Regions from separate parts of the Streptomyces sp. NPDC052016 genome, predicted to be linked through region 4. Evidence: riboswitches for the same ligand, from Rfam matches in the RefSeq annotation. Region 4 holds a riboswitch; each other region holds the start of a gene.

Region 1 (2,155 bases), on a different contig from region 4:
CGCTGGAGGACCTCTGGAAGGTGCTGAACACGCTCGCCGCCGAGGGACTCACCGACGCCGAGCGCGACGTCGCCGTGCAGAACCTGGTGGGCGTGGCGCCGCTGAAGTACGAGACCGCGGCGGCTGTCGCGAGCACCCTGGCCGACCAGGTCGAGCAGCACCTGCCCGACGACTACCAGGCGACGCTGTACCAGCAGCTCGCCGCGACCGGCACCGTCGAGGCCACCGCGGCGGTCGTGAGCGCCTTCCCGACGGACCGCCTGGTGACCGTCCTCGTCGGTGACGCCGCCCAGATCAAGGAGCCGGTCGAGGCCCTGGGTATCGGCGAGGTCAAGGTCGTCTCGGCCGAGTAGGGCGTTGTCCGGCGGAGCGGGTCGCGGGAGTCGACGGTGACGCACGGGCGCAGGTGAGCGGGGCGTCGTGCGTCCAGTTGCCGGGCGGAGGGGGCGACGCGGCGGGAGGCCTCCCGCCCGAGCGGAGTCGAGCGTGGGGAGGGCGTGTGCCAGGCCCCGCGTCCGCGGCCTGACCCGCCCGGCCGGACCGACTGTGGCCGCGGCGCCTGCTCACCGTGGCGTCCGCTCACCGCGCCGCACGCTCGCCGCGGCGCCCGTGCCGCCGGGCCCCGTGTCACGCGCGGCCGGACGGACCGTGGCCGCGGCGCCTGCCCACCGTGGCGCCTGCTCACCGCGCCGCCTGCTCACCGCGCCGCCCGCTCGCCGTGGCGCCCTGCCCGCCGGGCCCCGCGTCGCGCGCGTGCAATGAGGCCCCGGTGACCCGACGGTCACCGGGGCCCCTTGATGTCCGAATTGAGGGAGAGGTTGCCTGTCTGCCCTGTGGCATGCGCTACAAAAGCCGCGTTCCGTTTGGGGATTGAGATCGGGCCCGTCTAGTTTCGTCCGGGCTGTTCGTCGGGCAGTGCGCCGCACCCGCGGCACCGGACAGCCATCGCCGAGTCCCCGTACGGCGCGAGCCAGGGGAGCCGGGGACCCAACTGTGCAGTCCCTGGGGTGAATCGGACGCCCGCGCGAGTCGCGAGGGGGCCCGTAGGAGACCTTCCTGCTCCGAACCCGTCAGCTAACCCGGTAGGCGAGAGGGAAGGAAAGGACCGCTCAACTTCATGGCGTTCACCTGCGCCACCGGGAAGCACCGTCGTCCCAGCCGGATGAAGCGCACCACCGCCCGCGCGGCGGGCATCGCGGCGCTCACCACCACCGGCGTCATCGGCACCGTCGCCTCCTCCCCGGCTTTCGCCGCCGAGACCCCCGTCGAGCAGACCGGGCTGATGCCCGTCGTCACCATCGGCGACTCCGTCGCCGAGCGGATCGACGACCAGGCCGCCGCCCAGAAGCAGGCCGCCCAGGAGGAAGCCGCGCGCAAGGAGGCCGCCGCCCAGGCGGCCGCGAAGGTCAAGAAGGAGCGCGAGGCGAGGGCCCGAGCAGCGCGCGAGGCCGAGCGCAAGCGCCTCAACACCTTCGTGTCGCCGATCGCCGGCTCCTACGTGTCCACCGGCTACCGGTCCGGCGGCTCCCTGTGGTCATCCGGAAGCCACACCGGCATCGACTTCCACGCCTCCAGCGGGACCCCCGTGCACGCGGTGGGGCTCGGCACCGTCGTCGAGGCCGGCTGGGGCGGCGCCTACGGCAACCAGGTCGTGATCCGGATGAACGACGGCACCTACACCCAGTACGGGCATCTGTCCTCCATCAGTGTCTCGGTGGGCCAGAAGGTCACCCCGGGCCAGCGGATCGCCCTCTCCGGCGCCACCGGCAACGTCACCGGCCCGCACCTGCACTTCGAGGCCCGCACGAGCCCGGAGTACGGCTCGGACATCGACCCGGTCGCCTACCTCCGTGGGCACGGCGTCAGCCTCTGACGACGTACCCGGCAGATCGTCCAGCCCCGGCCCTCGCGGCCGGGGCTTTCGCCGTTTCATGAGCCTCGTTGTCCAAAAAATATCCATGGATTCCGGCCCGCCGTCGGAAATTCCGGCTCGTTGCAATAGAGTCACCCGACGGACGTCATTCGTCGACGTTTCACGGGGATTAAGGCGGAGGTCGGTCATGCGTATTCCGGCGCACTCGGTGTGCACGGCCATCCGGGACGACATCGTCGCGGGTGTCTACGAGCGCGGCAGCCGCCTCACCGAGGAACTCCT
Region 2 (2,155 bases), on a different contig from region 4:
TGGAGCACGGGGCGGCTTGCGCGGGGGCACGCGCGCGGGGCGGGGAAATTACGCGCGGGCGCAGGAAGGGTCAGGCTCCCGGTGGGGGCGGGCCCGGTCCGTCAGGCCGGCCGGACCACGCTGTGGATCGACGACTCGCCGTCGTAGTACACCGACTCCTCCCGCACGTACGCCCCCGGCTTCGGCGCGTGGATCATCATGCCGTTGCCGATGTAGATGCCGACGTGGGTGACGTCGTCGTAGAAGAAGATCAGGTCGCCCGGCAGGGCGTTGGCGAGGGAGACGGTGGTGCCCGCGTCGACCTGGTCGTAGGTGGTGCGCGGGAGGGTGACGCCGGCGGCCTTCCAGGCGGCCTGGGTGAGGCCGGAGCAGTCGTAGGACTCAGGGCCCGTGGCGCCCCAGACGTACGGCTTGCCGATCTGGGCGCGGGCGAAGGCGAGCGCCTTCTCGGCCTTGGTGGCGTACGAGGCGTCCGAGGACGAGGAGGACGACGACGAGGACGACGTCGAGCCGCTCGTGTTCGAGGAGCTGTCGCTCTCCTGCCGCGCGGCCGCGGCCTCGGCCGCCTGCTGCTCCGCGAGTTCCGCGGCCTTGCGGGCGGCCTCCTGCTGCTTCTGCCGCTCGATCGCGGCGAGCCGCGCCTTCTCCTCCGCCGTCAGCTGCGACAGCAGCGCACGCGCGGTGCTGAGCTTCTTCTGGACGGTGGCCTTGGCGGTCTTGAGGTCGTTCTGCGAGTCGGTGAGCGTCGCGAGGCTCTGCGAGGCCTCCTGACGCTTCTTCATGGTCTCCGACTGCTCGGTGAAGTAGTCGTCGACCGCCCCCTTCTGCCGCTCGGTCAGCCGGCCCATCAGCTGCGTCCGGTCGAAGTAGTCCTGCGGGGAGTCCGCGAGCAGGAAGGTCGCCGTGTCGGGCGCGGAGGTGCCGGTGCGGTACTGGGCGGCGGCGAAGGAACCCAGCTGCTCCCGTGCTTCGTTGAGCTTCTGGGTGCGCTGGGCGACGTCGTCGAGGAGGGTGTCGACGCGCTTGCGCTGCTTGGTCGTCTTCTCCTTGGCGGCGTTGTACTTCTCGGTGGCCGACTCCGCCTGGCGGTAGAGGTCGTCGACCTTCTTCTCCACCTCCTCCAGGCTCGGCTTGCCGTCGGCGGACGGGGCGGCTTCGGCCGTCTGGGAGAGCAGGGCCACCGAGGTGAGAGCGGCGGTGGCGAGTGCGGGTGTGCGTATGCCTGCTACGCGCGTACCCGCGGGGCGCGGCTTGCGGTGCTGCGACGCCAAGGGAGGCGACTCCTTCCATCGTCCGCCTACCGGGTTAGCTGTCGGGTTCGGGCGGGTGCTTCGGAAGGGTTGCCCTACGGCCGCTTCCCCGAAGGGATGTCGGGCCGATTCACCCCAAGGTCTCGGTGGGTCCCCGGCTCCGGCTGCCGCGAGGGGGCGCGCCGGACTCGGCGGAGGCCGCGCGGCCCGGCGAGGTTCGCCGGTGGGGGTCGTACGGCCTGTCCGGCACGGTAGCCAACTCGTGTGGTCCCTGTGAAGGTTGATGGGTGATATGCCCGATACATTTTCGTGACCTTCGGTCAAGGCTTGGCTCCTGGTGATCACCCCGGGGGGATATGGGGCGACTGATCCGCATTTCCTCCACTGTGGAGACGTCCGCCCGCTTCCGGCGCCGGCTTCCCGTGCTTCACGGGCGCGAGCGGTGGTGACGCCGGGGGCGGCAGGGGTGCGGTGTGAGGGGCGCGGGAGCGTCGCGGACATGTCGACGGAAGCCCGGGTGCCGTCTTCCTGTGGGTGGGATGCGCCCCCATGAAGGTGCCGCACTCGGCAAGAGATCACCGGTGTTCGGTCGCTGGCCGCGTCGGCGGCCGATCGACTCTCGGCGGTCGGTCATGTTCTGTTGTCCGGACAAAGTGGCGCCTCCCGCACGTCGGCGTCTGTGTCCTTCACCACCTCCCGGGCAAGGCGTCCGACCCGCCTCCGGGCTGGGGGCCGATGCGCTGTGCGGTCGCGCCTCCGCGATGTTTCCGGGACGGCGGCGGGTTGTCGGTGGGGCACCCTAGACTCGGAGAGCGATGAGCAGCCTCTTTGACGACAGCTTCCTGGCGGACCTCCAGGCCCCGCGCGGCCACGAGGAGGAACCCCCGCCTCCGCCCGAGGACGAT
Region 3 (2,155 bases), on a different contig from region 4:
GGCCGTCTACGACACGCTCCGTTACGTCACCTGCGACGTGGAGACCGTCTGCCTGGGCCAGGCCGGCGCCTCCGCCGCCGTACTGCTGGCCGCGGGCACACCGGGCAAGCGGTACGTGCTGCCGGGCGCGCGCGTGGTGCTCCGCCAGCCGGCCCTGCCCGAGCCGATCGAGGGCCAGACCAGTGACCTCGCCGTCCGGGCCGCGGAGTTGACGCGCGTCCGCGCCCGCCTGGAGGAGATGCTCGTCCGGCACACCGGGCGCGGTGCGGAGCAGGTCTCCGCGGACCTCGAGCGGGACCGCGTCCTGGACGCACGGGAGGCCGTGGAGTACGGGCTGGCGGACGGGATCGTGCCGACCCGGCGCGTCCCGCACGGCGCGCCGGACGCGAGGTAGGCCGCCCGTGCTGCCTCCCGAGCTGCCCCCGCTGCCGGCGCTGACCCGGGCCGAGGCCGAGCTGATCGACCGTTACCTGGAGGTGGTCGACCTGCTGGGCCGCATCAACCCCGCCCACCACGGCGACACCTACCGCGGACTGCGCGCCGCCCAGGCGCTGGTCGGCCGCGCGGCCGCGCTGCGCGACGCGCTGACGCTGATGCACCAGCGCGGCGAGAACGAGCTGCACGCGCCGACGTTGGCGCGGGCGCTGCGCGTCCTGGACGGGGAGCGCCGCACGGCGCGCGTCACGGTGCCCCCGCTCCCCGACAGTTGACGCAGGCGCGTCCGGTCCGGGCGGTGTTCGCGGAGAGCGTGACGTCCGGACCGGAGCCGAAACGCACCAAACGACGTACCCCTGTTCGGCGTATCCCTGGCCGCTTTTTCCAGCCCACACGGGTTGCGCGATTGCCGGGGCCCGACACCGGAACGAAAGGTTCCTGCGCAGGTCCGGGGGCATTTCGTCTCCTTGACATCTGACCGGTCATCAGGGTGTCCACCCGAACGGGTGAGTGGTGAGTAACCCCACAAATCCCCGGTTGCGTTGGGATTTTCGGACATCGGTGCGCCAAGATCCCTGTCTGACGACAAGCCCCCGCCACAAGCGGCGGGGCGGTCCGGGCGGACGCCGAGTCCTGCCGCCGCCCGGATGACCGGTCGACAGAAGTGCATCGGCAGGAGTGGAGGACCCAAGCAAGCCGGGTCGCCGGGACGGTCGACTCCCCAGGGAGGCGCCGGGCCGAGCAGCCCTTGGGGTGAAGCCGCAGCAGCGGCCGGGCAACTTCGCCAGCCCGAATCCGACAGGTCATCCTTCACAGGCGGCTGACGAAGGGTTGCGCATGACTGCGCTCAATCGTGTCCCGTCGCTCATGGCCCGGGCCGGTACGGCCTCGGCCTTCGCCATCGCCGCCGTGGGCGGCTCGATCGTGGTCCCGGGTGTCGCCTCCGACGCCTCGGCCGCCACCGCTGCGACGAAGGCGCTCCAGGTCGCGGCCTCCAAGAAGGGTTCGCCCTACAAGTACGGGGCCACGGGGCCGAACAGGTTCGACTGCTCCGGGCTCACGCTGTACTCGTACAAGAAGGCGGGCAAGAAGCTGCCCCGTACGGCGGCCCAGCAGTACAACAAGACCCGCCACATCTCGGCGAGCAAGCGCAAGGCCGGAGACCTCGTGTTCTTCCACTCGGGGTCGTACGTCTACCACGTCGGGATCTACGCCGGTAAGGGCAAGATCTGGCACTCGCCGAAGACCGGGGACGTGGTCCGGCTGCAGAAGATCTGGACCAAGAGCGTGTGGTACGGCCGGGTCAAGTGATCTTCCGGGGCGGTGGCGGTGACCTGACGCGCCGCCGCCGCCCCGGAACGCACGCTGGTGCATGGACGGCGGTGCGGGGCGAGAGGGGTGCTCGGAGCGGGCTGTGCGGCCGGGAGCGGCGGCTTCTCGGCCACCGGCCAGCTCACGTCCGCCGTCCGCCGTCCGTCATCGGCCGGCGGGCGCCCGCGTCGCCCGACCCGCCGTGGGCGGACCGGCGGGACCGCCGCAGGACTCCGGCGACATCCGGGGTTTTCTCGCCCCCGCCGCCCCTGCCCTTTCCCGACCTCGGGGGCTGCCGCCCCCGACCCCCCGCATCGGCCCTGAACGGGCCTCGTCCTCAAACGCCGGACAGGCTGAAGTCGCCGTACCCGGCACCACAGCCGAGCCGCATGCTGGGGCAGCCGCACCC
Region 4 (2,155 bases):
GACTAGAGCCTAACCGCCCCGGGGCCGTCGGCAGCCGACCGACCGTCCCGTGGACAGACTGACCGTACACATTGTTCCCGGTCGGAACAAAGAGGGTGGAGGAATCACCGGAGAAGAAGGCGACCGCCGGAACAGCATCGGGCCGACGCGGGCGGGCAGAGAAAAGCCCCGCCCCGGTGCGTACGGGGGAACACGCACCGGGGCGGGGAGCCCGTGGGGGACGGGGGGGACCCTCACGAGGTCCTCAGTGTGCGGGCCTCGGCTGTGGGGGAGCCTTGGCCGCGCTGTGGGCCGGCTGTCACTTGAGGTGCAGCTGCTGGCCCGGGTAGATCAGGTCGGCGTCCTCGACGATGTCCTTGTTCAGCTCGAAGAGCTTCTCCCAGCCGCCCTTGACGCCCTGCTCCTGGGCGATGGTGCTGAGGGTGTCGCCGGCGACGACCTTGTACTCGCCGTCGCCCTTCTTGACCTTCTTGCCGGTCGGGGTGGTGACCGTCTTCTGCGACGTGGCGGCCGGGCGCTCGGCGGAGCGGGAGGCGCTCTGCTGCTCGGTCGAACGGGTCGCGGCCCCGGAGTTCGAGGAGGAACCGGAGTCGCCGGAGGAGCCGCCCGTGTAGGCGGCGTTGGACAGGCCCTTGCCGCAGACCGGCCAGGCGCCCTTGCCCTGGCCCGCGAGGACCTTCTCGGCGATCTCGATCTGCTGCGACTTGGTGGCCTTGTCGGCGGTGGAGGCGTACTGCGTGCCGCCGTACGCGGCCCAGGTGGAGGCGGAGAACTGCAGACCGCCGTAGTAGCCGTTGCCGGTGTTGATGGACCAGTTGCCGCCGGACTCGCACTGGGCGACGGTGTCCCACTCGGCGGCGGTGGCGGCGGAGGCGCTGCCGGCCGTCATCAGCGGGGCGGCGACGGCGGCGGTGGCGACACCGGCGACGGCGATGGCGCGGGTGGCCTTGGACGGACGACGGTGCTTGCCCTTGCCGGAAAACAGCATGGATCGATCCCCTCACCGACGCCTGCGAGGTGAGCTGTCGGGTTCGGGCCGGTTGAGTTGCCCGGCCACTCCTCCGTGGGAGGCGTGGCTTCACCCCGAGCCGCTCCGGTCAACTGCCCGGTGCGGCACCTACCTTGGGTCCCCCGCTCCTGCCTACGGCGCTTGACGCGACGACTGTTCCCGGGCGGCCGCTGGCAGGATTCGGCGTTGCGACAGCCGGGGCTCGGGTTGCCGAGCGGTCATGACCGTAGACACGCGATCGACGGAATTTCAAAGACGATCAGGGCTTCTGAGACTCATCCCACACTTTCGCCAAACCGGACATTCAGCGCGAAGCGTGACGTGAACTCCCGTCGTTTTCTCGGCTTTTCGGCCCTATTCGACACCTGTCGCAAGAGTCTGACCGGGAACGATGTCGCTCGGGTCGGACCCGATGAGGTCCTCGTTCTCGGCGTAGAGCGCACGCCATCCGCCGTCCAGGCCAAGGGAGTCGGCGATGGACTCGAGGGAGTCGCCCGACCGGACGGTGTAGGTGCCGCCCGCCCCGCCGAGGGTGCTCGCCGCATGCCGGCCGGAGGAGGCGGTGGACGCGCCGCCGGTCGCACTCTCGTCGGCGGTGCCGCCGCGATGACGGCCGGAGCCGGAAGCCGCGTCGACGGCTCCGGTGTCGACGAGGCTCCAAGAACCCGCGCTCTGTCCGGACTTGTCCGAGTCGCCCGTCTCGGGCGTCGCGGTGGGTGAGCTGTCGCCCGTCTCCGCATCGCTCGCGTCCGAGCCGGAGGAGGCGCCGGGCGCCGAGGAGTTGTCCGACGCGGAGGAGGAAGGGGACGAAGGGGACGAGGAGGGCGTATCCGTGGAATCGGCGGAGGACTCGGCGGACGGGTCGGCGGAGGCGTCGCCGGAATCCTCCGTGGAACCGGAGGACTTCGAGGAGTCGGACGACCCTCTGGACAGGTCGGACAAGCCGGACGTTATGGAGGAGTCGGACGAGTCGTCCGCCACGCCCGTGTCCAGGTCCACCGAACCGGACTTCTCGGTCAGTCCGGACGTCAGCCCACAGGTGCCCCACGCGCCCACACCCTGGTCGGCGAGGACCTTCTGGGCCACGGAGATCTGCTGGTTGCGGCTGGCCAGGTCGGGACGCGTGGCGAAGTCGAGGCCGCCGTA

The links. Region 4 has a riboswitch for cyclic di-AMP ahead of ACIHAR_RS13455 (transglycosylase family protein). Riboswitches for the same ligand answer to the same signal wherever they lie in the genome.
Positions count from the first base shown of each region.
Region 1: it holds a riboswitch for cyclic di-AMP, as region 4 does, so the genes downstream of both, ACIHAR_RS25595 (M23 family metallopeptidase) here and ACIHAR_RS13455 (transglycosylase family protein) in region 4, are expected to answer to the same signal.
Region 2: it holds a riboswitch for cyclic di-AMP, as region 4 does, so the genes downstream of both, ACIHAR_RS16075 (NlpC/P60 family protein) here and ACIHAR_RS13455 (transglycosylase family protein) in region 4, are expected to answer to the same signal.
Region 3: it holds a riboswitch for cyclic di-AMP, as region 4 does, so the genes downstream of both, ACIHAR_RS30145 (C40 family peptidase) here and ACIHAR_RS13455 (transglycosylase family protein) in region 4, are expected to answer to the same signal.

Region 1 covers NZ_JBIUBX010000021.1:115,738-117,892, forward strand. The annotation lists gene ACIHAR_RS25590 (pitrilysin family protein) at 1-353, shown strand, start outside; cyclic di-AMP (ydaO/yuaA leader) riboswitch at 937-1,104, shown strand; gene ACIHAR_RS25595 (M23 family metallopeptidase) at 1,118-1,873, shown strand; gene ACIHAR_RS25600 (GntR family transcriptional regulator) at 2,061-2,155, shown strand, end outside.
Region 2 covers NZ_JBIUBX010000011.1:161,851-164,005, forward strand. The annotation lists gene ACIHAR_RS16075 (NlpC/P60 family protein) at 102-1,271, opposite strand; cyclic di-AMP (ydaO/yuaA leader) riboswitch at 1,279-1,454, opposite strand; gene pcrA (DNA helicase PcrA) at 2,066-2,155, shown strand, end outside.
Region 3 covers NZ_JBIUBX010000027.1:90,560-92,714, forward strand. The annotation lists gene ACIHAR_RS30135 (ATP-dependent Clp protease proteolytic subunit) at 1-394, shown strand, start outside; gene ACIHAR_RS30140 (hypothetical protein) at 402-710, shown strand; cyclic di-AMP (ydaO/yuaA leader) riboswitch at 1,091-1,269, shown strand; gene ACIHAR_RS30145 (C40 family peptidase) at 1,273-1,746, shown strand.
Region 4 covers NZ_JBIUBX010000009.1:89,827-91,981, forward strand. The annotation lists gene ACIHAR_RS13455 (transglycosylase family protein) at 299-988, opposite strand; cyclic di-AMP (ydaO/yuaA leader) riboswitch at 993-1,159, opposite strand; gene ACIHAR_RS13460 (transglycosylase family protein) at 1,364-2,155, opposite strand, start outside.